2 regions of the Paenibacillus sp. MCAF9 genome follow, and region 2 is predicted to be linked to the other one. Evidence: riboswitches for the same ligand, from Rfam matches in the RefSeq annotation. Region 2 holds a riboswitch; the other holds the start of a gene.
The links. A riboswitch is a leader RNA that binds a small molecule or an ion and turns the genes downstream of it on or off. The one in region 2 is predicted to bind cyclic di-AMP.
Positions count from the first base shown of each region.

Region 1: another riboswitch for cyclic di-AMP. It lies ahead of AB4Z45_RS09385 (NAD-binding protein); the one in region 2 lies ahead of AB4Z45_RS05690 (TrkH family potassium uptake protein).

Region 1 covers NZ_JBFREL010000004.1:302,625-318,245, reverse strand. Annotated here, with positions in the region: gene AB4Z45_RS09445 (Glu/Leu/Phe/Val family dehydrogenase) at 242-1,621, shown strand; gene AB4Z45_RS09440 (vWA domain-containing protein) at 1,760-2,935, opposite strand; gene AB4Z45_RS09435 (hypothetical protein) at 3,240-3,542, shown strand; gene AB4Z45_RS09430 (aldolase catalytic domain-containing protein) at 3,610-4,572, opposite strand; gene AB4Z45_RS09425 (GTP cyclohydrolase II) at 4,818-5,564, opposite strand; gene AB4Z45_RS09420 (DODA-type extradiol aromatic ring-opening family dioxygenase) at 5,596-6,360, opposite strand; gene AB4Z45_RS09415 (winged helix-turn-helix transcriptional regulator) at 6,508-6,831, shown strand; gene AB4Z45_RS09410 (histidine kinase) at 6,902-9,223, opposite strand; gene kdpC (potassium-transporting ATPase subunit KdpC) at 9,228-9,836, opposite strand; gene kdpB (potassium-transporting ATPase subunit KdpB) at 9,868-11,901, opposite strand; gene kdpA (potassium-transporting ATPase subunit KdpA) at 11,920-13,599, opposite strand; gene kdpF (K(+)-transporting ATPase subunit F) at 13,618-13,695, opposite strand; gene AB4Z45_RS09385 (NAD-binding protein) at 13,819-14,217, opposite strand; cyclic di-AMP (ydaO/yuaA leader) riboswitch at 14,336-14,506, opposite strand; cyclic di-AMP (ydaO/yuaA leader) riboswitch at 14,598-14,796, opposite strand; gene AB4Z45_RS09380 (hypothetical protein) at 15,236-15,621, shown strand, end outside.
Region 2 covers NZ_JBFREL010000003.1:50,499-66,119, forward strand. Annotated here, with positions in the region: gene AB4Z45_RS05680 (LysR family transcriptional regulator) at 1-541, shown strand, start outside; gene AB4Z45_RS05685 (potassium channel family protein) at 643-1,305, opposite strand; gene AB4Z45_RS05690 (TrkH family potassium uptake protein) at 1,324-2,664, opposite strand; cyclic di-AMP (ydaO/yuaA leader) riboswitch at 2,755-2,960, opposite strand; gene AB4Z45_RS05695 (CPBP family intramembrane glutamic endopeptidase) at 3,206-4,834, shown strand; gene uvrC (excinuclease ABC subunit UvrC) at 4,800-6,689, opposite strand; gene AB4Z45_RS05705 (YqzM family protein) at 6,913-7,059, shown strand; gene AB4Z45_RS05710 (hypothetical protein) at 7,136-9,070, opposite strand; gene AB4Z45_RS05715 (YezD family protein) at 9,169-9,411, opposite strand; gene cysW (sulfate ABC transporter permease subunit CysW) at 9,436-10,320, opposite strand; gene cysT (sulfate ABC transporter permease subunit CysT) at 10,338-11,171, opposite strand; gene AB4Z45_RS05730 (sulfate ABC transporter substrate-binding protein) at 11,206-12,312, opposite strand; gene dnaI (primosomal protein DnaI) at 12,701-13,657, opposite strand; gene AB4Z45_RS05740 (helicase DnaB) at 13,679-15,211, opposite strand; gene AB4Z45_RS05745 (YuiB family protein) at 15,420-15,621, opposite strand, start outside.

The DNA of each region.
Region 1 (15,621 bases), on a different contig from region 2:
TTAATCGCTAATATAACGGGAACTTTTCCTGTTACCCAGCTTAATCAGAGTGGATTCGAAGCTGAATCCCTATGATTTTGTAACCATACGCACATCAAGCTTTCCCTAGTTTTGGCTTATAACGTTCCAATATGTTACAGTTAGAGTTCAAGTGCTAGCGTATCTGCCTCATATCGATTGACAATTATACGCTGCGGCTTGAAAGAATCTCATTCCTGAATACATAGGAGGTCGTTTAGTTATGGCAAGCCAAACAGGAGCCATCGTACAGCAATCCTTAAACGCATTAATGGGAGACCCTGCTTTTTTACCAAGTTTACAAGATCAATCGCGTGAGCAAGCTTTCCTTTCACTTGCTGCTATTCTGTCCACGCCAAATAAAGTTCATAAAGCCTTTTTGCGCATTACGGTAGATAACGGCAATGTCGTTCGAATTCCGGCCTATCGCATTCAGCACAACGATACACTCGGGCCTTACAAAGGCGGCATTCGGTTTCACGAATCTGTAAGCGAAGATGAAGTAACGAATCTAGCTGCGCTAATGACGCTCAAAAACGCGCTTCACGAAGTGCCTTTCGGCGGCGGTAAAGGTGGAGTCGTTATTAATCCACGTTCCTATTCCGCTAAAGAGCTTTATCTGATTTGCAAAAAATATGTGCAATATTTCAGTGACGTGCTCGGGCCTGACAAAGATATTCCAGCCCCTGATATGGGAACCGGCGAGCGTGAAATGGACTGGATGATGGCCGAATACAAAAGCATTCATCCCGGTCACCCTTACCTAGGCAGCTTCACCGGCAAAAGCGTCATTAATGGCGGATCTTTAGGCCGCAGAGAAGCAACCGGAAAAGGCGTTTATTTCACTTTCCGTTATATGCTTCATGACTTTCTTAAAGAGCAAAGCAGCTGGCTCGCCGGCAGCACAAACCCGTTTGTGCAAACCGCGTTAGCGCATGCGGACAAGCCGCTGTCGATTGCCGTTCAAGGCTTCGGCAACGTTGGTTCAGTCGCTGCAATGGAAGCTTATAAATGCTCTTATTTAAACAATAAAGTAGTAGCTGTAAGCGATCGCAACGTCACGTTGTACAATCCAGACGGTCTCTCTGTCCCTTCTTTGCTTGAATACGCATCGCTTCACCAAGGTGATTTGCCTTCGGACGAAGCCGCATTGTCTGAGCTTGATATGAAAGCCCAAATTCTTGGCCGCGAAGAAGTCCTTTATTTAGATGTAGATGTGCTTATTCTTGCTGCACTTGAGGAGCAAGTTCGCAAGGACAACGTCGATCAAGTAAAAGCCCGCATCATTGTAGAAGGTGCGAATGCACCTGTCACAGGCGAGGCTGATGAGGTGCTGACTGCAAAGGGCACCATCATTATTCCCGACATCCTTGCAAACGCCGGCGGTGTTATCGTCTCCTATTTCGAATGGCTGCAAGGGAGAGAAACACAATTTTTCACGGAGGAACAGGTGTATAAGATGTTGTATGAGAAAATGCAAACAACGTTAAACGGCATTCTGCCCGCTTTCTTCGGCGATCCTTTGCCGCTCCGCCAAAATTGTTATAATCACGCGGTTATGAAGCTTTCAACCGTGCTGTATCGTCAAGGCAAGCTTTATTAACATGCCTTCCTGACTAGGTATCTGCATGCTCCTTTAAGAGCTTCTTAGTTATAAATGTGACTTTACAGATTCAAATAAAGGGCAATCCCTCAACCAGCTTTGGCTGCTAAGGAATTGCCCTTTTTATAATGAAGAAAACTACTGCTGAACATAACGATTAATGACTTCAACAAGCAAATCATTGAGCAGCTTAACCTCATATTCGCCTACTGCCGGCTCTAGGTGATCACTGCCGATACCGCTGTCATCGGTTAAAAACAAATACGTGCCGCCCGTCGCTGTTGCCATGAAACGCATCAAATATTCCGTCTCTGCACTCACTCCGCTAGAAGCTACAGGTATAATTCTAACGCCTTGTTCTGCCGCATCCTTTGTAAGCTGCTTTATCTCGTCGATAACCTGTGGCTCATCATGAGGCGGTGCGTCTAGAACGAGAAACAGCAGACGCGCTCTAGCATCCTTGCTCCACTCATGCTCATGAAGCGCATCGCGCAGCGCCTGATCAACAGCCTCGGGATAATCTCCGCCCCCATCCGCCTTTTGTTTGCTAAATTGATCTATCACTTTATTTATGTCCGTCGTGAATGGATACGGCTTGACGATATAATCATCATGCTTATCTTTGTAAAAGTTTGCGCTGATACGAATACCAAGCTGATTCGCATGCTCATCGGACACTCGCTTCACAACATCCTTAAGCTCCGCTTCCAAGTAATTCAGCTCATCTTCCATGGAGCCTGTCGTATCCACAACAAACATGATGTCTACCTGATCTGACAGCGCTGTACTTTTACTTAAATCAACTTTAATGCTGCCTTGCTGTGGGATGTCCATCTCCTGCGTCGTCTTGCTTTCTTGACCCGATTGCACTTTAACGGTATAACGGCCTAAGTTCGCCGTATCACTCTCAAATAGACCTGCATACACATAAGCTCTGCCCTCCGTGTTTGTACGCGCCTTCCATATCGCCTTCTTGCCTGAGTACAGTTCTACCTGTGCATCAGACACTGCTTTGCCTCCAGCTGTGACGATAACCTCAAGGCGGTTGAAATTCCAGAACTGCCATACCCGCTTGCTGCTATCCCCTTCTTGCGAGTTGAGTAAATTGCCAAAGCGTTCCCAAGCAGCTATATCATCCCATTCGCCAGCAGTTAGTTGCCCGGCCTGCTCTATTTTGTCTGGATTTGAATACCCGCGTTTGCCCCCCTCTTTTTGTCTTAGAGGCTCCACACTAATGGATTTTCGATCCCCACCACTTGTAGTTTCTTCTCCTTTGCTCGGAGCGTCGCTCGTCGAATTGCTTCTGTATTCCATGTCTCGGTTACCACTGTACGAGGCATCATTCTTAGAGGAAGAGCACGCGCTTAATACAAGAAACAGGGAAAGCAACACAACGGTAATCGAGAAGATCCAACTTTTTCTTTGTCTAATTGCCTTGTTGAGAGAATGACCCACTTTCATTCTTTCAGCCCCTTTTATTTATATTTACGTTTCCTAATCTGACGATTATTGGAAGTATAATGTTGCATTAATAAGCCAGTAACATTACAATCGTTAACAGACATGCTGCGAGTCCCATGATCGACTGCATGAAGCAATTATTCAGGAGGACTTCACCTTGGAAACATTCGAATTAATCGCATTTGAAATGACTTATCAGCAAAAGACGATTCAGCTTTCTTTTACTTCCGCTGAGCTCATTCGAGTTACGGAGTATGGGGATCGATTATGGTACGTTGATATAAATGGCGTTGGCGACCGTGAGCTATTAGCATGGTTTGGCAGAAATGAGGATATCAGAATTGAGCTTACTGCTGTCGCCAGCAGTGGGCAAACCTTCCGAGGCAAAGGCTATTTTCATCCGAATGAGCCTCATCAAGCTGCTGCTGTTCGGGGTGATGGCGAGCTGCTTGAAACATAATTCACACAAAAAAAGAAGCTAAGATAAGTCATGTTAATGACTTGCCTTAGCTTCTTTTGGTTTATTATTATTTGCCGTGAGCAATTTCAGGCGTTGTAAGGCGATCATAAAACTCTACGCCTTTATCTTTGTCTGCAGAATCACGAAGCGCCATAGCGGAACGTGGATGCTCATCCAAAATACCTGTAATCATGTAAGGAATGATGTAACCCCATTCTTCCTTCTCGCGAAGCGGAACCATGTACTTCTCGATCATATCAAGGACAGGACGGATGTTGTATTTCGTGTTTTGAAGCTCGGATACCAATAGCTCCGTGTTGCAGTTGCCCGCTGCGCGGCCCATGCCATAAACAGATGCATCAAGCAGCTCAACGCCATGTTCTGCTGCTAGCAGCGTGTTAGCAAATGCAAGCTGCAAATTGTTGTGTGCGTGAACGCCTAGACGTTTGTTAGGCAAATGCTGACGGAACTTGTCAACGAGGTAGCTCATATCGCTTGGCTTCAAGCTGCCGTAGGAGTCAACGACGTAAACAACGTCAACAACGCTCTCATTGATAAGCTGGAAGGCTTCAATAAGCTGGTTCTCCATTACGTTAGAGAGAGCCATAATGTTAATTGTCGTTTCGTATCCGCGATCATGGAATACTTTAACCAGCTCAAGCGCTTTATCTACATCTTGGATGTAGCAAGCAACGCGAATCAGATCAAGCAAGCTCTCGCTGCGCGGCAAAATGTCGTTCTCGTCAACACGACCGATATCAACAAGTGCGGAAAGCTTCGTATTTCCTTTGTTAGGGATAACTTTTTTCAAGAAATCATCATTTAGAAAACGCCAAGGTCCTGCACTTTCAGCACCCTTAAGCAGTTTTGGAGAGTTTTTGTAGCCGATTTCCATATAATCGACGCCGGCTTCGTTCAAGCTTTGGTACAAATGCTGAACGAACTCGACACTAAAATCCCAATTATTTACGAGTCCGCCATCACGGATCGTGCAGTCAACAATTTTACAGTGGCTTGTTTTTGATTGCATGCTTTGTTACTCCTTTGATGTGAACATGAGTTCATTTTATCTCATCATACTTGAAAAGAAAGAGGAACGCAAAATAATTTTGTCGTTTTATGGTTAATTTAGAAGCAGTTTTGTCTACTCTGCAAACACCTTCTAGGCCAGCGATAGGACATCTACTTTGACTATTATGACCAATGTTCAGACAAAAAAGCCGTCTCAACGAATTAACGAAGAAACCGGCTTCTTTGGCTGCTTTCACAAATAAATTATTTAACAAGCGTTTGAGGCTCTTGTCCATAATGACCCGATCGCTTCATTTTCGTTTGGATATATTTTTCATTATAAGTAGAGGAATTGCCCCATAATGGCACTCTTCCCGCCACGTTCATGCCAGATTTGCGCAGTGCATCCACTTTCCGCGGATTGTTGGTGATAATCGATACCGGGTGCTTCCGCAGCAGCTTCAGTACAGCAATTGCATCACTATAATCGCGTGAATCATCTGCGAAACCAAGCTCTGTATTCGCATCAACCGTATCGAGCCCATCCTCTTGAAGCAGGTAGGCAATCGCTTTACTGAACAAACCGATTCCACGGCCCTCGTGATTGGCTAAATAAAAGAGCGCCCCCGTACCATGCTCTATTATGATCCGCATCGATTGCTTTAACTGAAAACCGCAATCACATCTTGCGCTTCCGAAGATATCGCCTGTATGACAGATGCTGTGCATTCGAATTAGCGCGTCTTCATTATTTTCAAAATCGCCATATACGAGAACGCTTGATTGCTGCAGATCCGCATAAGAGAAACGATTTAAATCATCAACGAGCTGCTCGGGAGACAGCTCCTCGCCTGCTTCTTTGCGGAGCCAGCTATACCAATGAAAAATCTTAGTTTCTCCGTCAAGGTCGACGGGAAGCTTCACAGGACCGATCACATAAATGTCATCATTGCCGCTTTGCGTTCGTTTTAGTTTGTTTTTAATAAGTGCTGCTATATTAGGTTTAATCATGCTAGTTCACCTTCTCTAAAAGTATACGCAATTAAAATTGCATGCATAAGTAGCTTAGCGTACCAAATTCATAGCTTCGATAAATGACCTTTGGAGCTGACTCCTGGCTGCCGCTTCCTAAAGCTATATATAATGGAACAAAATGTTCTGCACGGGGTACTGCCATTTTAGCATGCGGAGCAAGCTGTTCATACTGAAATAGCGAATTTGTATCGTGCTTATTCATTTTCTCTATTAGCCAATCATCAAACTGGACAGCCCAGCTCTCCGGCTCCTTCTGTCCCCAGTTTACAGCACGAAGATTATGAACGGTCACGCCGCTGCCAATGAGCAAAATATTTTGTGAGCTCAAGCTGCGCAGCGCCTCGCCAATTCGGAACTGCTCCTCTGGAGCACGATATGGATTTACAGAAATCTGAACGACAGGAATATCTACCTTCGGGAACATATGCTTCAGCATCGTCCATGAGCCATGATCCAGTCCTCTTTCATTATCATATGCTACCTGAATATTATTTTCGCTCAGCAAATGGCCAACATGCTCAGCGACTCTTACTGAGCCTTTAGCAGCATATTTGATCTGGTAGAGCTCATCAGGAAAACCATAAAAGTCATAAATCGTTTCATATTCATCATCCTTGGATGAAATCGTAACGATATCCGTCTCCCAATGCGCTGTGAAAATAACGATCGCATCCGGCTTTAGACTGGCACCTGTTTGTTTCAGAAATTCGCTATATTCATTTTGCTCGACAGCGAGCATCGGTGATCCATGCGCTAGAAATAAAGGATTCATTGCGGTACCTCCTTAAATTCACTTACTATTTGTAACTAATTATAATTTTATAACTAAAGATAGTCAAGTAATTAACAATATCCAAGTGTGCTTGTATAAATAAGATATTGGAGTTATACTTATTAGAAGTAAAAAGAGGTGATGCGCATGGATCAATCTAACCTTTGTCCCCGTTTTCAGAAGGGAATGGAACTTATAAGCAAGCGTTGGACCGGCCTTATCATATTCCAGCTTTTGTCCGGCCCGCAGCGCTTCTGCGCCGTTCAATCCGCCCTTCCGATCAGCGGCAGATTGCTGTCAGAACGTTTCAAAGAGCTTGAGAATGAAGGTATTGTCGATAGACATGTTTACCCTGAAATACCTGTACGCATAGAATATTCATTAACGGAAAAAGGCCTTGCTCTTGAGCCGATTATCCGTGAAATACAAGTGTGGTCTCAAGACTGGATTGAACCGATAACCAAAGTCTAATCCAGCCTACAAGCATAAAAGGGATTATCTGCTCAGCGGGGTTTAAGCGCTGACTAGATAATCCCTTTTTCTAATGTTTATCCGTAATCCGGTTCGCCACAATGAGCATATCCATATGACGGCCGGATTGCAGCAATTCACGGACGATATTGCCGCGAAAGCTTGCATACCATGCCTTTTTGCTAGGCTGCCCGACGATAAGCTGCGTTGCTTTGATGCGATTGGCTGCCGTTAGAAGTGTACCCGCAATATGCTCCCTGCTCTCCGCTTTGGACATTTCAAATACTCCGCCAAGCCTCTCGGTCAGCTTCATCAACAGATCACGCTTATTGATCGCCTCGTCTGTCCAAGGTGCGCCATCCTGCACATGATGCACATGCCACTGCGCCTTCAGCCGATACGCAATGCGGAAGCCCCGCCGAATAAGCCGCTCTGCGTCCGCGAGAATATCGATGCCAACAAAGATGACCTCTCTTCGGCGCAGCGTTCCACGCAGCGTCTGATTGCGATCCCATGCTTCAAGCCGTTCATCCACATCATCAGCAAGCTCGCGAAGGGCAAGCTCTCGCAGCGCAATTAAATTGCCCGTCGTGAAAAAAGCACCAAGCGCTTGTTCCACTTTAGCTTTGGCATATATTTTCCCATCTCTCATACGCTGCTGCAGCATTTGCGGTGTCACGTCGATCAGCTCTACTTGATCTGCCAGCCTTATGATCGCATCGGGTACCGTTTCTCTAACACGAACGCCAGTAACCTGTTCGATGGCGTCATTCAAGCTTTCAATATGCTGTACATTCATCGTCGAAACAACCGATATTCCCTTCTGCAGCAAATAAATGACATCCTCATAACGCTTCTTCCTCAAGCTGCCCGGCACATTCGTATGAGCTAACTCATCCACCAGCACAACATCGGGATTTTTGCTAACTATCGCTTCAACATCCATCTCTTCGAGCTGAGTACCTCGATATTGAATCGTTTGCCTAGCGATAATCGGCAGCTCTCCAATCTGCTTCAATGTATCCTCGCGCCCATGTGTTTCCACGATGCCAATAACGACATCTATACCTTTCTGATACATCATGTTCGCTTCAGCAAGCATCCGATACGTCTTACCGACGCCTGGCGCCGCCCCGATATACAGATTGAAGCTGCCTCTTCTGATGGATTCCATTTGCTGCTCGCGCTCATCTGGGCTGAACCTTCGAAACAACGCTTTTCGCGAATCACTTCTTTGCTTAACAGGCAAAATCCGCTCGCCTTCTTGCTCTGAGCGGTCTGCCATAAGAAATAAATCGATCTGCCTCAGCTTGCGCAGTACGCTGTCAACAATCGAGCCCTGTTTGAGCTGCTGCCATCTGCTCTGCTTGGAATGGCCCATAACGATGCGAGTAACCTGGTGCTCCTCCGCATACCTTACTAGAGCGGACGGCAAACGACGGCGGCTTTGCAACGGCAGCTCCTCAAATGTACCCCCTACTTTAACGGTAAGCTTCTTTATTGAAGCTTTAAAAGCATGCTCTTCCTTGGTCAGTTTTTTTTGCGGCTCTTTAAAGGAAACGACTACGACATCTCCATTAAGCCTGCGGGCAATTTGCTGTCCTCTTCTTACATATAAAGAGCCGTTCCAATGATATTGTGCGGTAACCAGAATACGCTCGGAAGCACCCGACGGACCCGTGAGCCCCATCTCCTCCCGATGCTTCTCCAGCGACTCATTGACTCCCTCTGCGACGAGCCGCAGCGACAGCTCTCGCAGCACCGCAAGATTTCCCCGCAGGGAAATTGCAGGATCGGGCTTTACGCCAAGCGTTCCATCCTCAAACCGCTTTAGCATCGTTTCAGGCGATACATCAATCAGCCTAACCTCATCAGCAAGCTCAAGCGTATGAGCAGGAACGGTGCAGCTCGGACGAATCCCCGTCCATTTGAGAACAGCCTGATCTACACCCTCGAGCTCATACACATTGATTGTCGTAATAACGCTTATGCCCTTGCCAAGCAAAAAAATAATATCTTCTAGCCGCGTTTGAAACTTTGCATCTTCTCGATTGCGATGGGCTAGCCCATCGATGAGCAGCACCTCAGCGTCCCTCTTAACCAAAGCATCCAGATCAAGATCCTTTTGCTCAGCACCATCCTTCTCCCAATGAATGCTTGGCACACGCTCGAAAGGTTCAATCAATTCGAGCGTCTCCGGACTCTGCGGCCTAGGAACCGCGCAAAGAACAACATCAATGCCATCTCGCTTCAGCTCTGTTCCTTCTCGCAGCATATGATACGTTTTGCCTGAACCGCTTACCGCTCCAATGAGTATTTTCAGACGTCCTTGATGCAGCTTTGCGATGGAGAGCAGCAGCTCCTCTGGCGTTTTCTTTTTCAGTGGAGCCATATGGCTATTCCCCCAACATTTTTGACAATGCGATATTCAGCTTCAACACATTAACCCGTTCGTCACCGAAAACGCCTAAATCGCGTCCTTCCGTATTTGATTTAACCAATTGCTCAAGCTCTGCTGGCGATACGCCGGTCAGCTTGCTGATTCTTGCGATCTGTACATCAGCCGACTGTGGCGTAATATGCGGATCAAGGCCTGAGCCCGAGTTCGTAATTAAAGCGATCGGCAGCTGGGAAACCGGTACATCTGGATTTTGTGCCTTCCAAGCTTCAATCGAAGCTTTGGTTCTTTCGATTAAAGCTGGATTGGATGGTCCAAAATTATTCGATCCAGAACCGGCAGCATTATAGTCAATGCTTGATACACGTCCTTGAAACCATTTCGGATCAACAAAGCTTTGGCCGATCAGCTCTGAACCAACGACTTGGCCGGAGCTATCCTTTATAAGGCTACCATTCGCTTGCTTAGGGAACAGCAGCTGAGCTGCTCCCGTGCTTGCAAGCGGATAAATAATGCCGCAAATAATCATAAATATGATGCTGATTCGTAAAGGTATCATTAAAGACGACAACTGAAATCGTGAAGCGTTTTTCGCTTGTTCATTCATATAGGTAAGCCTTCTTTCGTGTATGGTTATATTAAATCCATAAATGCACTGCAAAGTCGATGAGTTTAATGCCAACGAACGGAACAATGACACCGCCCAGACCATAAATGAATACGTTGCGGCTAAGCAATTTGGCTCCGCTCATCGGTTTGTACGCTACGCCTTTAATGGCAAGCGGGATAAGCAGAGGAATAATAATGGCGTTAAAAATAAGCGCCGACAGTATAGCAGACAATGGAGAACCTAAATTCATAATATTTAGAACGCCCATCTCGGGAATGGCAAGCATGAACATCGCTGGAATGATTGCAAAATATTTGGCGATATCATTAGCGATACTAAAAGTCGTCAGTGCCCCTCTTGTCATAAGCAGCTGCTTGCCGATAGCAATGACTTCAATAATTTTGGAAGGGTCCGAATCCAAGTCAACCATATTGGCAGCTTCTTTTGCAGCAATCGTCCCGCTGTTCATAGCAAGACCCACATCCGCTTGGGCAAGTGCAGGAGCATCGTTTGTACCGTCACCAGTCATCGCAACCATTTTTCCTTCGGCTTGTTCACGGCGTATAACCGCTATTTTATCTTCCGGCCTGCTCTCCGCAATAAAATCGTCGACTCCCGCTTCATGTGCGATGGTTGCTGCAGTAAGCGGATTGTCTCCCGTACACATAATCGTTTTGATGCCCATTTCACGCAGCTGATCGAATCTTTCCTTCATTCCTGGCTTAACGGTATCCTTCAAATAGATAACACCAAAGATTTGGTTATCAACAGCTACTGCGAGCGGTGTACCGCCTAATGTAGCAATCGTATTCGAAATATTTTCTAAATCGGACGGGATGGTTCCCCCCTGAGAAGCTACCCACTTCCGAACCGCATCGACAGAGCCCTTCCGAACTCGGCGGCCGTTTGCCAGATCAATACCGCTCATTCGCGTCTCTGCTTTGAATTCAATAAATTCGCCGCCTTCCGCAAGTGAAGCATCATAGCTTGAGCCCTGCTTCTTCATCCATTCAAGCACAGATCGGCCTTCAGGCGTTTCATCCTTAAGCGAGCTAATAGCCGCCCAACCCGATAAAGCTTGAAGATTGCTGCCTCCGACAGGGACAAGCTCGCTTGCCATCCGGTTGCCGAACGTGATCGTTCCTGTTTTATCCAAAATCATCGTATTAATGTCGCCTGCTGCTTCAACAGCCTTACCTGACATAGCCAGTACATTAAACTGAGTTACTCTATCCATCCCAGCAATGCCGATTGCTGATAATAATCCGCCGATGGTCGTCGGAATCAAACATACGAGCAGCGCGATTAATACTGGAATTTCTAAGTGGATACCCAAATAGTCAGCGATTGGTGCCAACGTAACGACTACAATTAAGAAAATAATCGTTAAGCTAGTCAAAAGTGTATTGAGCGCAATTTCATTAGGCGTCTTCTGACGTTTCGCTCCTTCAACAAGGGCAATCATCCGATCGATGAATGACTCCCCAGGGTCACTCGTCATGCGCACTTTAATTTTGTCACTCACAACCCTTGTACCGCCTGTAACCGAGCTGAAATCTCCTCCAGCTTCTTTAATAACTGGCGCCGATTCACCTGTAATCGCTGATTCATCTACGGAAGCCAGCCCTTCAATGACCTCGCCATCACCAGGAATCATCTCACCTTGGGATACGATGAAAATATCGCCTTTGCGAAGCTCCGTTGATGATACGACTACAATAGAGCTGCCGACGAGCTTATTGGCGCTCATTTCCTGCTTAGATTTTTTGAGCGAATTGGCCTGTGCCTTGCCCCTGCCCTCTGCAATGGCTTCAGCAAAGTTAGCGAACAGCAGCGTGAAAAGCAGGATGAAAAACACGGTAATATTAAAGCCTATGCGTTCTTGAGAATTAAAGTAATTTGGAAAAATAGTCATCAGCAGAACGATAACCGTCCCTACCTCGACAACAAACATAACTGGATTTTTCATCATCGTAGCTGGATTTAATTTCACAAAGCTATCGATGACGGCATGTTTAACCGCATCTCCCGACAGCAAATTATTCTTCTTATTTTTATTCATTATCGTTCACCTCATCCGTTAGCGGAGTGTCAAATATTCTGCAACCGGCCCAAGCACGATGACCGGCAAGAAGGTTAATGCACCAATTAAAAGAACAGTACCAATTAGTAATATAGTGAAAAGTCCATTATCTGTACGGAACGTCCCGATTGTTTCTGGAACAGGCTGCTTGCGAACAAGAGAACCTGCAACCGCAAGCATCGCAATCATCGAAATATAACGGCCGGTCAGCATGACTAGCCCAGTACTAATATTCCAGAACGGCGTATTGTCGCCTAATCCCTCAAAGCCGGAGCCATTGTTCGCTGCCGATGACGTATATTCGTAAAGCACCTGGCTAATGCCGTGGAATCCGGGATTCGTAATCGCTCCGTGACCCAAATCCGTCATAAAAGCGATGGCGGTGGGCACCAATATAATGAAGGGATGAACTAGAATCGCTATCGCTATCAGTTTCATTTCTCGCGGCTCTACTTTTCGTCCCAGAAACTCTGGCGTTCGCCCAACCATCAGCCCGCATATAAACACAGCTAGTATGGCGTACATGAGCATATTGATAAGCCCTACTCCCTTGCCTCCAAATACGACATTAAGCATCATTTCAGCAAGCGGGACCAAGCCGCCAAGCGGTGTAAGCGTGTCATGCATATTGTTGACGGTACCCGTTGTCGCAGCAGCTGTTACCGTTGTGAACAGTGCCGATTGCGCGATACCGAACCTTACTTCCTTGCCTTCCATGCTTCCTTGAGTAGCGTCGATTCCTAGTGCGCTCATAGCAGGATTGCCTGTTTTCTCCGATGTGTAAGCAAGGCTTAGAAACACTAGAAACAGACACATCATGGCGGAGAATACAACCCAGCCCTGCTTTTTGTTTTTAGCAAAAAGCCCAAATGCATAAGGCAGCGAAGCCGGCAGCGCCCACATCGACAAGATTTGAATCACATTCGTTAATGGATTTGGGTTTTCAAATGGATGAGCCGAGTTCACTCCAAAAAAACCGCCGCCGTTTGTGCCCAAATGTTTGATGGATTCAAGCGAAGCTACAGGACCGATTGCAATTTGCTGCATGGCTCCCTCAAGCGTTTTAATTGTAAATGTTGGATCAAGTGTTTGCGGCACCTGAAGAGCGACAAGCACTAGCGTGATAATAAAGGAAATCGGAAGAAAAATTCTTGTGTGTGCTTTTACAAAATCCTCGAAAAAGTTGCCGATCGTCGTTCCTTTACTCGTAATCCCACGAACAAACGCGATGGCAACCGAGAAGCCCGTCGCCGCTGACGTGAACATCATCATCATGATGACCGCCATTTGGGAGAAATAAGATAAGGCGCTTTCCCCGCTGTAATGCTGAAGATTCGTATTGGTAATAAAGCTGATGACTGTATTGAAAGTCAGTGTAGGCTCCATGGCTGCCATGCCATTTGGATTAAACGGCAGCGCATTTTGGAACCGCAATATCAAATAGCTGAAAGCAACTAAAATTAAATTGGTTGCAACAAAGCTGAGTGCGTATATCTTCCAGCTCATGCCCTCTCTTTTTTTGAGACCAATAAGCTTAAATATAAATCGCTCCGTCCCTCCGAATACTTTGTCTAACCGATTGTGTTCATTTGAGAACACATGATAGACGTAAGTACCAAGCGGCTTAACTAACAATACAAGAACGGCAATGACGATAAGCAATTGTAAAATATCCATCTTGTAAATCCCCCTCTATTAAAACTTCTCCGGATGAATTAACGCATAAATCAGATAAACGAAAACAAATACAGCCGCTATCGCTATGAGAGTCATTGGCCTTCGCCCCCTGTTTTCTCAATAACACTGGAGCACCAAGTTAAAAATCCGTAAAATAAACCGAAGCTAGCTAACAACGCCCCGAACATATAAAAATCCTGCATGTAAACCCCTCCTGCATTATTTGCTGCTTAATAGAAAACCGACTTCACCGGTATGAGAGAATACGATATGATCCGCTCCGAGCCCCTTGTAAATAGCCCTTGGATTCCACTGCTGTGTGATGACGTAAATGGACTTTGAGGTCCAAGCTCTGCAGCACTGTACAAAGCGGCAGCTAAGCGCCAAGCTGCTCTCGAATATAAATACCTCGCTAATGGTCATCGAAGGAACATTCCAGCTTTGACGATCATTCGAATTGATGTACAAAACATTGCTGATACCCTGCTTGCGAAGCTGTTTTTCTTCCTGTTTGCTATTGGTCAAAACGATAAATTTTAATTGATGAAACTGCAAAGTTCGTATGAATGATTGGCCAGCCTCGTTTAGACCAGCAACAATAATATGCTCTTCCTGCAACCGAATTCTCCTCCATATGGTAAAAAAGGCAACAAAAAAGAAGCCTTGGGATAAGAGGAACTTTTCCCGCGGCTTCTTTGCCCGCAGCAGAATAAGCCGCGGGAAGCACGATGGCTGTTGCCTCTCTCGAGTACACTTACGAGGTTAGCTGTCGGATTCGGGCCTTGAGAGTTGCCCTACGCTTGATCATTTTCAAGCGATTCACCCCATGAAGCGAAGTCGTGATTGCACACGAATCGTTCGTTGGTTCCCCCGTTCCTGCTGCTGCAGGACTCAGCGTTTTCTTACATTTTGTAGCAAATTAAACTTTTTTGGGCACAAAAAACCACAGAGGTCTATGACACTCTGCGGTCGAAGTTAATCGATCACAAGCTTCATCATTCCTCTCTCGGTCCACGCTTACGAGGTTAGCTGTCGGATTCGGGCGGTGAGAGTCGCCCTACTTTGACCGGTATCCATGGCACCTGTCAAAGATTCACCCCTGCTCTGCGTTTGTTCGACTCTCACATCGAACAGGCGCATCGCGTCATTATTGGTTCCCCCGCTTCCGCTTTCACGGAAACTCAGCGATCAGTAAATCGAAACTTATTTATAAATCCTGTATCGAATATTACTCCTCGCTATAAATACTGTAAAGGCAGTCTGCTGCCTAATTTAGCCAATTTCAGCCTTGCAGAGCGATTCGCAACGCTTACATTCATTTCGATCTCTCGATATCTCACTATTTCTCAGTTTTACTCTTGTTTTCAAAAATAGTGTTCATTCCCTTTCTAACGATTTTATGCGTGAATAATCAGATTTCTCTATAATCGAGAATGGAAGAGAATAAACGAGTATTTCGAAGAATTACCCTTTTTTTACTGGCATAACGAATGGATTTCTTTTAATTTGGCATATGGCTGCCTTTTCACGATATACCACAGTTTTACAATATTTCATTTCGGGTTTACCATAGACGGCAAGCCAATATGGCTGAGTATTGTCGGTGAATTATTCAAATCGAGGAGAGATCTCATTGATGTCTACACCAGTTGAAGTACCCTTGCCAAGCTTAGAAAATCAATCAGCTGCCTTGTTTGAAATTAAACGAATTCAAATGTTTGTGCTGCCGGCTTCCTTGCTTGAATCGAATGGTTACCGTGTTTGCCTAAGGCTCTCCACTGCTAATGGTCATGGCTGGAGCGAGCTGTTTATTAAAAAATCCGAGAAGCCTCGCGACTGGATCAGATGGAGCAGTATGCTGCTGAGGTTCATCGGCACTCTTCCTCTTACTTCTCCTTTGGTTATTCAAACAGATCCAATGATGAAGGACGAGCGTATATATCATTTGTTTGCAGCTGCTGCTTTGCATATAGAATCCAATCATTACACTTTTCCAAACTGTGAATATGACCGTGAAGAGCA
Region 2 (15,621 bases):
GATTACCGGCAAGACGCATGAAATCGTATCGCTCGTGCGAGATCACAAAGCCGATATCGGCATTGTCGCCTCTAGTATTGAGGATTCAACACTGCGGTGCATTCCGCTGTTTGAGGATCATCTATCGCTCGTGGTGCCTCGCAATCAGGTCATTACCGATAAAGGCACGCTGGGTATACAGGATGTGACCGGCATGCCGATGATCTTGTTCTCCAAAGGCACTTGGTACAGGTTGTTGACCGACGAGCTGTTTGACAAATATCATCTTCAGCCGGATGTGCGGATGGAAATTGATTCGTTTGAAGCTATTCTTCGGTTGCTGCATACTTGCCGTGCTGCGACGCTCCTGCCTCAATCGTATATGCGCAATCAACTGCTTGAAGACAATGATCTTACCGTCATTCCCATTCGAGAACTTGAGGATACAAAGCGCACCACCTCGCTCATTCATGCGGATTCGGCCGCCCTCAGCCCGTCCGTTCGTCTTTGGATCAACGAGCTTGCAGCAGGCTTCCCCAGCAAAAAGGACAGCAGCTTTTAAAATAGCTGCTGTCCTTCAGCATTTCCAATATTACACTTCCAAATCCATTTCAACCTAATCTGCTTTTTCTAATAATAAGCCTCTTCCACTACATAAAACAATTAACGGATAACGGATGCTTCGAAGTCTTCTATTTGCTCATTTGTTCCTATTATAACCATGACATCACGAAGTGAAAGGACATCCGTTGCTGTCGGTGCGATGATGATGCCATTTGGCTTATTTATGGCTACGATGCTGCATCCAAATCTAGCTCGCGGATTAAGATCATGCAATGACTTGCCATCCAAGCATTGCGGTACAGCAAGCTCGGCGATCGTATACTCTTTGGAAAGCTCGATATAATCTAATAGATTTGGGGATACAAGCTGATGCGCAACTCGAATACCCATATCGCGCTCAGGATAGACCACGCGGTCGACACCGATTTTCTCAAGTACCCGGCCATGCAGTTCAGTCAAAGCTTTCGCTACAACTTGCTTCACTTCCAAATCCTTAAGCAGTATGGTTGTCAAAATGCTGGATTGAATGTCATCGCCAATCGCGACAACTCCGCAATCAAAGTTTCTTACACCCAAGGAGCGCAGCGCTTCTTCATCCGTACAATCAGCTGATACAGCATAGGTTAGAATACCGCTCATGTCCTGAACGGCTTCCTCATCCTTATCTATTCCAAGCACCTCATGGCCAAGCTGGACGAGTTCGCGCCCTAAGCTCGAACCAAATCTCCCTAAGCCGATGATGACAAATTGTTTCTTTTTAATTCCCACTTGCAAAGTCTCCTATCCAATCGTAATTTTGCCTTCTGGATGCCGATAAAGCTCTTTCTCTGTACGAGGCCCAAGCGCGTATGCGAGCGTCAGGGGTCCAAGTCTTCCGGCAAACATGGTTAATGCAATGACTATTTTCCCAACAATGCTCAGCTCTGGTGTAACACCAACGGATAATCCTACTGTTCCAAATGCTGATGTCGCTTCAAATAATAGCTTTATAAAAGCTTGATCCTCCGTCATCGACAAAATCATCGTTACGATAATGACAAGCGATAAAGAGATCAAAGTAATCGTGAGTGCTTTAAAAATTCTGTCTTTGCCTAATCTGTAACGGAATAGAACGATGTCCTCTCGTCCTCTAATCATTGCAAATACAGCGCCGACCAGCGTTGCAAAAGTTGTTGTTTTGATACCGCCGCCCGTCGAGCCGGGCGAGGCCCCAATAAACATTAATATAATGGTGAAAAACATTGTCGCTTGCCGGATAGCCGTATAATCAAGCGTATTGGCTCCTGCCGTCCGCGGCGTTACTGATTGGAAGAACGAGGACAATATTTTCCCGCCCCAGTCCAGTGAGCCCAATGTCTTCGTATTGGAAAATTCAAAAATAAATATGACGAGCGTCCCTACTGCAATAAGCGTCCCTGTCATCGATAGAACGACCTTGCTGTGCAGCGACAGCTTGCGGTTTTTGCGGAATTCCATCAGATCCGACATAACGACAAAGCCGAGTCCACCCGAAATGATCAGCATCATAGCTGTAATATTAACGACTGGATCAGAAACATATAAGGTCAAGCTGCGATAGTTCCCAAAAATATCAAAACCAGCATTGTTAAACAATGAAACCGCGTGAAAGGCTCCAAAATACATCGCTTTTCCCAGCGGCATATCAAATGCAAACCTCGAAGCAAACAACACAGCGCCAACAAGCTCTATTGTCAATGAATAAACAATTACTCGCCTAATCAAACGCACGATGCCTTCCATGCTCGTCTGGTTCATCGATTCCTGCAGCAAAAGCCGCTCACGCAGCGAAATCCTCTTGCGAAGCACGAGCGCTACCAGCGTTGCCATCGTCATAAATCCGAGTCCTCCAAGCTGGAACAAGCACATTAATATGATTTGACCCCATATAGAGAAATAAGTTCCGGTATCAACGACAACTAACCCAGTTACACAGGTTGCCGAGGTTGCAGTAAACAGTGCATCTATAAAAGGCAATCTCTCGCCGCTTACCGATGCAAAAGGCATGGATAATAATAAGGCACCCAGCAATATAATAAGAGCGAATCCACTTACCAAAATACGCGGAGGTGACCACTTCATAACATTCCAATCAACCTTCATTCATTACCCTTCTTTTTGATTATGTCATATTGTCATTTATTGTTTTTAAGCATAAAAAAAAGCACTGGAAACTCAAGTGCTCGTGCGATGAGTCCTGTTCCAATACGCCTTCGAGGTTAGCTGACGGATTCGGGCCTGGACAGGCAGCCCTATTCAGCGGAAGAAGACGAAGCTTCACCGCTAAAATTCACCCCATGCTATCAAATGTTGAACTGCTTTGCTTTTAAGCTTGTTCATCCATCTGGATAACTTTATGGTTCCCCCGATTTCCTTAGGAAATTCGGCTATGCTATGCAATTAGTATGACGATAACGATTATAATCCCTAAGCACTCCTGATATAAAGGTGACGTTTATGACAAACAGGACGATATTAGCTCAAATTAGGGCAATGGGACGAACCAGCGCATAGCTAGCTTGCTGGACATCGTTATTTCGCATTTTTTTGAAAACAAACGGTCATTTTCATTGGATAATTTAGGGATTCATATGTTAAGGTAATAAAATGAGCTATTTATTATGAAGACAGTTGAGGTGAAACTATGATTGATTCTATTAAACCCAATGAATGGAAACGATTTATATGGGCAGCAGTTGCTTGCTTTATTATTTATGGCGCCGTACAAATCGTTCCAATGATTACAGCCATCTCATCTGGCGAAATGAATACCAAGGTCATTACGAAATCAGCGGCGGCGGATAAGGCGTCTGCATTTGTTGAAAAAGAAACAGGCTTGAAGGTGAAATCGGCTAAAGCCGTACATCAAACCGATAAAATTATGAATGGCTACTTATCTAAATATGAGCTGGTCAAATCATATACGGATAAATACGACCCTAGGTTTCCTACAGATACGTTTCAAGTTGATCTTAAGTTCATAGGCGGCGGCAGCGGATATGTTTATCTGCATATGCACAGCGGGAAAATAGTCGCTTGGAACTTGAAGCTTGAGGGTGAACAGCTGTCAGATTTAGATAAAGTTAAAGAAGCTATCGCCTTTCTAACTGCAGAAAATTTCAGTGGTACTGAATTTATAGGCGGGCAAATATTGCCTAATGGTGATTGGCAGCCCAAGCCTCCGGCAGGTTATTCCATTAAAAATGCTCATCTTAACTTATTGGTTAACTCTCTTGTCGTGAATGACCGTACGATCATTACTAAATATAAACCGGCATTCGTGGCTCCCTCCGATTACATAAACTATGTAGAGAAACAAGATAAAATAGCTGGGTACCTTACATCAATCGGTTATCTGTTCATGAGCTTCGTTTTATTCGTCTTAGCTATTATTTACTCCGTTTTGTATCGAAAGCATACATCCTTTAAATACGGAATCGTATTAACGATCATTTATTTAATTACTTATACGATCATGAATTTAAACGTTCTGGATGGTATTCGGGCTACGCTCGGCGAGACGGATATGGCAGGCGCTACCGTTTCGATCACTGCCATCGTAAGTGTTCTGCTAGCAATTCCAATGGCAGGTTCCATTTATGTATCCATCGTTGCCGGAGATGGCCTCTGGAAGGCGCAGGGCCGCGCTTTATGGCCGCGCTTTGGTCAGAGAGGGTATGGCAATTATGTTTGGCGCAGCGTGGGCTTGTCCTATTTATTCGCGATCATCCTATTCGCAATTCAATCGGTTATCTTTATCGCCTTGAAGCTGTCCATTGGCACTTGGGAAACATCAGATGCCTCGCAATCCCCATACAATATGGGTATTCTTTGGCTGATGCCCGTGCTTGCTTGGGCTGCCGCAATTGGCGAAGAAGCCGTATTCCGCTTCTTCGGTATTGGACTATTTCGCAGGTGGTTTAAAAACACGTTTGCCGCTGCACTGCTGCCTACCTTCTTCTGGGCGCTCGGCCATGTGATGTATCCTTTTTATCCATCCACCACGAGATTGTTTGAGTTGATGATTATCGGGCTATTGTTCAGCTTTATCTTCGTCAGATACGGCTTCATTACAGCCATGTTCACCCACGCCATCTTCAACAGCGTTGCAGTTGGCCTATCCTTGCTCACTATTGGAACAGCACCGAACATAATCTCGGCTATTTTCTTCTCCGTGCTGCCGGTACTGATTGCATTTGTTCTAAAATATTTAAGTCACAAAAAAGAGAAGAAGCCGTCTATGACGACGACTCCTCCCCTAGAGCAGCTATAATTTGCGAAGCTAATTTATCACCAATAGATAGAGGCCGGAAGTCTTCGACTGAGGCCTCTTTTATTTTTTTGATCGAGCCAAAATGCTTGAGCAGCAGCTTGCGTCGTTTCTCGCCAATGCCCGGAATCGAATCGAGCTTCGACTCCACCATGGACTTGGCGCGCTGCTCGCGGTGGAATGTAATCGCAAAGCGATGCACCTCATCTTGAATGCGCTGCAGCAAATAAAACTCCTGGCTGTCCCTTGGCAAAGGAACTATCTCTGCAGGATCTCCAGTCATAAGCTGCGCTGTCTTATGCTTCGCATCCTTCACAAGACCGCAAACTGGGATGTATAATCCAAGCTCATTCTCAAGCACGTCGAGCGCGGCAGATATTTGCCCTTTGCCCCCATCGACTACAATCAGATCCGGCGGAGCTAATTCCTCTTTCACCACACGCTCGTAGCGGCGCCGTATGACCTCGCGCATCGTTTCGTAATCATCTGGACCTTGTACTGTCTTAACCTTGTATTTGCGGTACTCCTTGCGGTCTGGCTTGCCGTCCGTAAAGACAACCATAGCCGAAACTGGATTCGTACCTTGAATATTGGAGTTATCAAATGCCTCGATTCGGCGTACTTCATCCAGTCCTAGCCAGCCTGCAAGCGACTCTGACGCTTTAACGCTTCGTTCCTCATCTCGTTCGATGAGCCTGAATTTCTCGTCCAGCATCACCCTTGCGTTATCGATAGCCATCGTTACGACCTCGCTCTTGCGTCCGCGCTGCGGCATAAGCACCTTAACCTTCAGCCAGCTGTGCAAGGATGCAATGACATCGTCAGCGTGCGTAGCGGCTGCCTCATCAACTGCTGCCACTCCGCCCGCTGATTCCACCGCTTCCAGCTCAGGCGGTATTGGCAGCAGGATTTGCTTTGGCAATGCCGGATTATCGCTATAATACTGCGTAACGAATGTCATGAAATCATCATACTCTTCCCCGTAATAAGGAAAAGTTGTGCCGTGCCGCTCAATAAGCTTCCCTTGGCGCATGTACAATATTTGAACGCACATCCAGCCCTTATCTACTGCAAAACCAAAAATATCACGGTCAAGCGCATCGGACATCGTAATCTTCTGCTTCTCCATGACCGCATCGATTGCAATCAGCTGATCCCGAAGCTCCTTCGCCCGTTCAAATTCGAGCTTCTCGGCTGCTTCCTCCATCTTGCGCTGCAGCTCATTTTTCACGACGTCTTGACCGCCGTTCAGAAACTTTGATATCTCTTGAATCATCCGATCATATTCGCTCTGCTGCACATCAAATTCACACGGTGCAATACATTGTCCTAGATGATAATACAAGCACACCTTATCTGGAAGTGTCTTGCACTTGCGAAGCGGATATAGCCGGTCCAGAAGCTTCTTCGTCTGCTGAGCAGCATACGCGTTCGGGTAAGGGCCAAAGTACTTGCCCTTGTCTTTAATGATACGTCTTGTGACCTCGAGCTTCGGATGTTTCTCGTTCGTAATTTTGATATAGGGGAACGTTTTATCATCCTTTAACAGGACGTTATATCTTGGATGGTATTGTTTAATTAAGTTGCATTCTAAAATGAGTGCTTCCATATTGCTAGAGGTAACAATGAATTCAAAATCACGAATTTCAGATACGAGCCGCTGCGTCTTGCCGTTGTGGCTGCCGTTAAAATAAGAACGTACGCGATTTTTGAGCACTTTTGCCTTGCCTACATAAATGATGACGCCTTCGCTGTTTTTCATGAGGTAACAGCCTGATTGATCCGGGAGCAAAGCTAGTTTGTTCCGTATCGTCTCTTTTGCCTCTGCAAGCTGCTGCTCTGCCTGCTCCCGATCCATTTGCTGATGATCCATGCTCTCGCCTCCGACTGCCAAATGATTCTGTTCATATTTTATCATAACTCGGCTATACTTTGTTTTACAATTGTCACCGGTTCTGGCTTTACAACTGTTTATCTGTTTGAGTATACTAATATAAGTTGAATAAACCGATACTACATAAAGACGACCGTAAATTGGTTGTTACTTACGCAATCGGTCTTTTTCAAGGAGGACGTCAACGATGGAAAACGTAAGAGACCCGCGCGAGCATTTTAACGAAGAGCCTCGCCATGACTTGATGGACGTCGTGTTCGGCTTTGGCGGCATGCTCGGTTTAATGACCGTCATTTTCGCTGTTGCTGTAATCGTGAAATTCATCATTTCATAAGAAAAAGGAGCAGCTTGCTGCTCCTTTTTTTGTTGCCTATCAACGATACGCAGCTGATAAATTAGATATAATTCCGCTATGCCTGTTGTTTTCTCATTAAATAAGGATACAAGAATATAAGTCCGAGTATATAAAGCAATAACGCAAACAATGCAGGTGAAAGATGCAAAAAATCGATATAACCGATGGATAGATGAACACTTAAGCCCGCATAGAAGCCCGGTGCTCCGCCAAGCAGCAGCGTCCACCATATCCAGCGCGATCCCTGCTGGATTCCCCACAGCGCAATAATAAGAATGGCCAGCGCAGCACAGAACAACGCTCCGCCAAATCCTGCTCTATCATGGGCTATCAACGGGATGAGTTTCAAGTTCGCCCCGTTCAGCTCGTTATGAGTCGTATTCAAGTAAACCAAATCCGACTGTACGAACACCTCTGTAATCCCAACGCCTGCAATCGTTAAACCGCCTGCAGCCAGCGCGAAGCCCAAAACAACAAAACAAAATTGTCCATACATCGCCAAACGCCATAATCGATCATTACGAACATTAACCGGCAAGCGATAGGGCTGATCCGGATTTCTGCGCATGGATAGCAGAAACATCGGGAACAAAACCGCAGCAGCTAGCGCATGCAGCGGGTCGAAATAACCGTAGCCAAGAAATAAGAAAAAGCTTAAAAAACCAACAACACCAGAAGTCATCAAAGCTGTTCGAGCCCAGTGCAGACTATGCTTTAATCCATGTCTAGCCAGCTGAACATACAATATGCCGATTGTAATCATCGTTCCGGAAAGCGTAATTCGGTCATGAGACATAAAATGCAGCAGATGATGGTTCACTTGCTTCAGCTCGTCCAACGTCATGTCTATAAAATTCAAGTCATAGGATAGCAGCACCGTAGTCGCAGCAATAATCCAAGACAATATCCCGCCAATAATCATGCCGATTCCAAGCAGGAGCATCCAGCCCCAATGCTTCCAGAATGATGGAGTCACTTGCGCAGGAAGATCTCGCACCTGCTCATAAATGACAGCTTCATTAATCCGTTTTGGCAGACCAGGCCCTGCATAAATCAGTCCGCTGTGAAGTATAACAGCGTTAGCGCCTGCTTTCAGCAAATCTAGCGCATCCTGCGGCTCATGCACGCCCCCGCCCGCTTTGATTAGCAAGTGGGAACAGCATTCCTTTCGCAGCAGCTTTATTTTTGCCAAAGTAAGTCCCTTAGCCTCTTTACCAACGCTTGCGCCACAGCCCTCGTTGTTATCATCGCAAATTGCTTCTCCAATGACTACGCCTCTCCAAACACCCTTTGCTGCGTGGAGCAAGGAGAGTAAGCTGTCATTAGAAAAGTCAGGCGGAACATAAATAAACAAAGGTTTATTAGCATGCGGTTGTTCGGAAGCGTATCCGGCTATTCCTTTCAAAATAGCGAGGGCTTCTTCGAGGCTCCTTGATGAATGCAGGACATCAACATAAAAACCAGCCGCACCTGCTGCATTTAGCAGTACCAGCATGCTTTTAAGTTCGATTAGAGCCTGCTCGCAAGAAGCATGCGGCATTGGAGCAATTCTTGCCAGCTGCGGCAATGAATGTCCGGGCTTTCCCATACGATCAACATACTGCTCTACACCGTCGTTTTCATAATAATCTGGATATCGAATGGTTTCATTTAGGATGTCATTCGTTATAGGCTTATCACTCTTAATTTGCTTGACGGTGATTGGACCATGCTCGATAAAACCGATTCCAAACTGAGCCAGCGCTTTATGCGCCACTCCTTGCGGATCTAGACCGCCTGACAATCCCACGCTTGTAGTTAAGGAAATGCCTGCTAGCTTCTGCTCCAAGTGAGGAGATGGCTCCATATGACCAAGTGTACGAATGACAAAAGTACCGCCTGGGATGCTGCTCAGCGTTCCCATTGCTTTTAGAGTCAGTGTTCTGCTCAGCCTAGAAGGAAGCCTGAATAAAAGAGGTCGAAACAAGGACTGATAAGACCAATCCGGCATTAATATTCTCCTTATGGATACTTTTCTTCCAGTATACAACAAACCCAATGCCTGCGCGGCATTGGGTTTGTTGTATATTTATCGAATCTATTAGGAAGCTACTGCACAATTCTAAGTGCTTCGCCCGTTGATGAATTGTCCCGCTGCTTCGATTGCTGTGAAGATTCGGACGGAACCTGCTGCTTCTGAGAGGGACCATCATAACGTGTTCTTTCCGTCCGGTCGATCTGTACAATTCTTCCATCATGAACAGTGATCGTTACATGCCCATAATTAAGACCCGTTACTTGTTCAGAAATACGCTCCAGCCATTGCGCATCTAACTCTAGCGGTTTTGCCATTTCAAACCCCTCCATTATTGTCATTTATTCAGCTTTCTCCACCGGCTTCTGCGTGCCAGACTTCCATTCTACAATGCTCTTCACGATCATCGTTACGACCGCTAGCATGACGAGCAAAGAAGCAACAGCGAATGAGGCCGAAAATTGATATTCGTTGTACAAAATCTCAATATGCAGCGGCAGCGTATTCGTTTCTCCGCGGATATGGCCGGATACGACAGATACAGCGCCGAACTCGCCCATTGCTCGTGCATTACACAAAATAACGCCATACAATAATCCCCACTTGATGTTTGGCAAAGTAACCTTCCAAAAGATCTGCCAGCCTTTAGCGCCTAAGCTTGCAGCTGCTTCCTCCTCTTGGACACCCTGCGCCTGCATCAACGGAATAAGCTCGCGAGCAACAAATGGGACCGTAACAAACACGGTTGCAAGCACGATTCCAGGAACTGCAAATATAATTTGGATGCCACGCTCGTCGAGCCAAGGACCCAAAAAGCCCTGTGCGCCAAATAACAGCACATAGATCAATCCAGAAATGACTGGCGACACAGCAAACGGCAAATCGATTAACGTAATTAAAATATTTTTACCGCGAAAGCGAAATTTACTGATCGCCCAGGCCGCAGCAATACCAAAGACCGTATTCACAGGAACTGCGATTAATGCAACGATAAGCGTGAGCTTAAGCGCTGACAAAGCATCCGGCTCCGTAATCGAATCAATGTATACGCCTACACCTTTTTTTAAGGCTTCAACAAATACCGATGCCAGCGGCAGCAGGACAACTAATCCTAGAAACAGCATCGCTATTATAATAAGCAGCCATTTGACGGGACCTGATTCTGTAATATGCCTCGGCCGTTTGGAAGCTTCTGCATTCGTGTGTACTGTAATTGCTCCAGCCATTTGTATGAGCTCCCTTCTTAGTCTGATACTGTGCGGCGATTCATTCGCCACTGCAGTAAATTAATGACTAGCAGCATCAGGAAGGATACAACGAGCATTACGAGTGCAATGGCAGTAGCGCCAGCATAATCATATTGCTCCAGCTTCGTCATGATGAGCAGTGGAGTTATTTCTGTTTTCAGCGGCATATTGCCCGATATGAACACGACCGAACCATATTCTCCGATACCTCTTGCAAAGGCTAGAGCAAAACCAGTTAGTAGTGCCGGCAACAGCTCAGGCAAGATGACCTTCCAAAAGGTTCTTAAACGATAGGCTCCGAGCATTACTGCCGCTTCTTCCGTTTCTTTCTCCATATCCTGCAGCACCGGCTGTACCGTACGAACAACAAACGGAAGTCCAATAAATATTAGTGCGATGGTAATTCCGAGCGGGGAGTAAGCAACCTTGACGCCGAGCGGTTCGAGCAATGAGCCAATCCAACCATTCGGTGCATAGATCGCAGTTAAAGCAATGCCAGCCACTGCAGTTGGCAGTGCAAATGGCAGATCCACTAAACTGTCGACGATTTTTTTGCCTGGAAACTGATAACGAACGAGCACCCATGCAATTAATAGGCCAAATACCGCATTAACAAGTCCGGCAAAAAATGCGGTTAGAAAGCTGACTCGATAAGATGCAACGACGCGAGCATTCGTAACCGTGCTCCAGAATTCAGACCAGCTGAGCTCTGCCGTTTTGAAAAAAACGGCAGTCAGCGGAATCAATACAATAATGCTGAGGTAAAACAATGTGAATCCAAGCGACAAACCAAATCCCGGCAGTACGTTACGGGGCTTGGAACCTTTCATGTGAAGTCAGCTCCAATCTTGTTTATGCTTTGCATTATGAGCCTGGTGTGTAAATTTTGTCGAAAATGCCGCCGTCTGCAAAGTGTTTGGTTTGCGCTTCTTTCCAGCCGCCAAAATCTTTATCAATCGTGAGCAATTCTAGAGTTTTGAATTGATCCGCATACTTAGCAGCAACTGTCTCCGAAATTGGACGGTAGTAGTTTTTTGCTGCAATTTCTTGGCCTTCTTCTGTGTAAAGGTATTTCAAGTAAGCTTCCGCTACTTCACGAGTTCCGCGCTCGTCTACCACTTTATCAACTACAGCAACTGGAGGTTCAGCAAGAATACTTAAAGAAGGATATACGATTTCGAATTTGTCTGGACCAAGCTCATTGATCGATAGGAAAGCCTCATTCTCCCAAGCAAGCAGTACATCGCCAATGCCGCGTTCTACAAACGTTGTTGTTGATCCGCGTGCACCGGAATCCAGTACAGGTACATGCTTAAATAATTGTGTAACAAACTCCTGTGCTTTCGCTTCGTCATTTCCATTTTGCTTAAGCGCATAACCCCATGCAGCAAGATAGTTCCAGCGAGCTCCGCCAGATGTTTTAGGATTTGGAGTAATAACTTCAACTTTGTCCTTGATTAGATCGTTCCAATCCTTAATGCCCTTTGGGTTTCCTTTACGAACTAGAAATACGATTGTTGATGTATAAGGAGCGCTGTTGTGCTCAAACTTTGATTGCCAATCCGCATTAATTAGCCCTGGCTCAACGATTGCATCGATGTCATAACCAAGTGCAAGTGTTACAACATCCGCCTTCAAGCCATCAATAACTGCGCGGCCTTGTTTACCAGACCCGCCATGCGATTGTTTAATCGTCACGTCTTGACCTGTTTCCGCTTTCCAATGTTTCGAGAATGCTGCGTTAAATGCTACATAAAGCTCACGAGTAGGATCGTAGGATACATTCAAAAGCTCAACTGGCGGTTTTGGTTTATCCGTAGGTGCGTCTGTTGCAGCTGTATTCGTTGCCTCGTTAGTAGACTTATTCGTTTCTTTGTTTGTTTTGTTGTTGCCGCCTTGACCGCAAGCAGCCAATACAAGCACTAATGCCAATAGAATAACAACGGAACGAACATGAGTAATTTTCTTCATCTTTCCATACACCCCTTTTTTAAATTAACAGGCTTTCAGAAACATTTATGAAGTTTACTTCCTGTGAGGATGTTTCTCCTGGATAGGTGTTTGCTCCGGTTCGTCCGGTCGGAAAACATTATTCCTACCTGCTTAGTTGGTTATGGAAGAATCTTACCAGCGAGCCCCACTTTCTGTCAATACTTAATTTCAAATAATTGATAAGTCCTATAAGAAAGCTTTATATGCTAGCAGAACGAACGACACAGTATAAAAACAGCGCTCATTCTGAATACGCTTTCAACCATACTGAGATAAAGCTTGATGCTGCTGCCAGCCTTAAACAAAAATAAAAGCTTTGGTCAACAAATTCCTCGAATAGGAATCCGTAAACCAAAGCTTTAATCGATTACTTTTGTCCGCGCTTGTTTTCACCGGTAACCATGACGACTTCAACGTATGGCCGTATACGGTCCATTATACGCTGTCCCTTATGCAGCTCATCGCCATCCTTGCTCGTGAAGCTAAAATGCCTCTCCAGCGCCTCCAGCTCGTAGTTGGAGGTGTAGAACGTTGGCTTGCGCTGCATCCGATAATTCAAGATCGCGCCAAGTACATGATCGCGAACCCATGGATTTAAATTTTCTGCACCCATATCATCAAAGATAAGGAGGTCGGTTTCCTTCATCATCTCGACCGTTTCCTTCAGCTTGCCAGGCTCATGCATAAGCGTCTTCAGATCTTCTACAAAGTCAGGCATGTAGACGATCACACCAGAATATCCAGCCTTCGCAAGCTCATGAAGCAAATAACACATTAAAAATGTTTTGCCTGTACCAAAGCGGCCTGCCAAATACAAGCCTTCCTCCTGCAAGCCATGCTCTTTCGTGCGATCGATATATTTCTGAACCTGCCCAACCGCCTTTGCACGCTCAAGATCTCTCGTAATAATCTCAGCTGACGAGTAACCGCGCTGCAGCGCCTTCTCGTCTATGTAGAAGCTTCTGATCCGGCTTCTAATCTGATCCTCATTCTGACGAGCGTTAAATTTCTTGCATGCTACCTTACGGTCATATAACTGCGTTAGACCATTCACCGTATCAGAACTAAGCAGCGTATAGTGGCCTTCAAAATCATTCGGGCAATTGTCTAAGCCCGGACAATTGGTACAGTTCCTGTATTCCGTCACATATTGATAAACCCGATTCAAATTAAGACGGATTGTCTGCTCATCCAAATCCGGATATTTAACGCGAAGCTTCTCAACAAGCGGTTCTGCAAGCAGCTCAGTCAGCTTATGCTCCGCCTTTTCCGTAAAGGCTTTGCCGGAAGGCCAAGCCTTCAGCAATTCGCCCATCGACTCCATCATCTGCTTACACCGCCTTTATCATTTACCGTCTAATTTCCGAGCCAGCTTCAACAGCTCTTCAAGCTCATCGGCCGAAACTGCCGAAGCCGATTGATCTTCCTGTACGATTGGAATAGAAGGCTTACGGGATGTGCCCCTGCTGCTGCCTCCGCTTCTGGAGCCGCCTTTCGAGCCGCTATAGCCTCCGCCAGCGTAACTGGTCGCAGCTTCCTTGCGGCGCTCCTTATCCTGCTCCACCTGCGCTTGCTCTCGCACATAAAGCACTGCTTTCTCGAATGTATCGATTTGTTTCACAAGCATATTCGATGCTACGGCGTCCAAAAATGTTTTTGTCACCCGCTGCGCATCGTTAGCTCCAATAACATAATGTATAAGTACGTTTATAACGGGGGCAGCTAATTTATAATTGAGGTCGATGCGTTCAAACACTCGTTCAATCCAATCCGGTACTGCTCCGGGGAAAAAGCGCTGAAGAAACCGTGTATGTGGTTCATTTCGCATCAGCATATTATACTGCTGAACATCACAGCGGCCGCTAAGCTGATTGGGAACTTGCAAATAATGCTGCTCTTGCACTTCGTATTCCTCGGTCAATTCATCAGGATCAACCGTCTCCTCGTCCGCAACAACTTGCGTGCGTGACAACGCTCGCTGCCGTTCGCCTTCCCGCTTCTTGTCCTGCCTATAAAATTGATTAGCCCGCAGTTGAAGCTCGTCAACATTAAGTGTGCCGCTCTCTCCAAAAATGCCATCCTCATCAAGCAAACGACATATATCCACTACAGCCAAATTATATTTGTAAGCTACATAGTTCACCTGCGAGAGTTGTTCTTCATCACTTCGCAGCCGCTCCACGAACCGCCGATTTGCGGAATTACGAGGAAAACGCAAAATAATTTCTCCATAAGGTATGCCTGCTGTTGCTTGTGCCGGCCTAGCGGCTGATTGCCGCGATGGCGCAACCTCTGTCAACGCTTGCTCAAGCTCATTGTCTACGGACTGCATATTAAGCTTAAACAGCTCATAGAAAGGCACTGATATATTTTCTTTCGTTAATTTCGCTCCTGCCAGCTCATCCGGTTCATTAGCGCCAAATGATTCTCGAAGCGAGATTACCGCATACTTGCCAACCTTATCGCGCAAGAGCATCGTTAAATGCATGTTGCGAAAAAATTCGACTGGCGACAACGGCTGCGACATCTCGTATTCATAAATAACATCTGCATTATCGGGAACGCCTAATCGTGACGTTTGCAGCAATCCAACAGCCTCCAGCTTCGAAGCCTGCTCGATAAGATGCTTGCGTCCGCGCTCGTTCATCTCCAGCCCTAAGCCAAGAAACAGCTTGCGCTGCGGCTCAATCGAAGAGTAGCCCGAGGTGCCTTCGGCAATGCCATGATACAGCTGCTGGTAAAATGCGACGGCAAATGCGCCAATCATCGGCTGATAGATTAGCGACAGCATTTTGTAGTCGAGGCTGCTTAGCGAAAAATCGCGAAAAATGTAATATCGGTGGTGTTCCGTGTACTGCAATATATTATTGATGCGCATAGCATCAGCTCCATCCTTCACTAACATTCTATCATTTTAACATAAAAACCGATGTTCAGGACGAGTCGGAAAATAGAAAAATCCCCCGAAGGAGGGATTTTTTTTTCAAATATAAGAAGGCATATCATTCGTTCCTTCTGCTTATCTTATATTTCTCCGTCAAAGCTGCTTCAGTATTCAGTGGACGCTGAAGGCGTTTTTGCTTGGCTTAAAACATTTTGTAGCCGCCCTTGCGCAGCGCCTGAATCGCCCATCCGCTTACGTATGCACCGATTAGCGCTCCGATTACCGGTATGTAATCAAAAACCGTGTAGTGAGCAAAGTTTTCAATCGTCGTTGACGCCGACTGATCCCAAGGAGCCCAAATGCCTAATACAATTAATGCGATAACAAATAAATATATCGGGAAC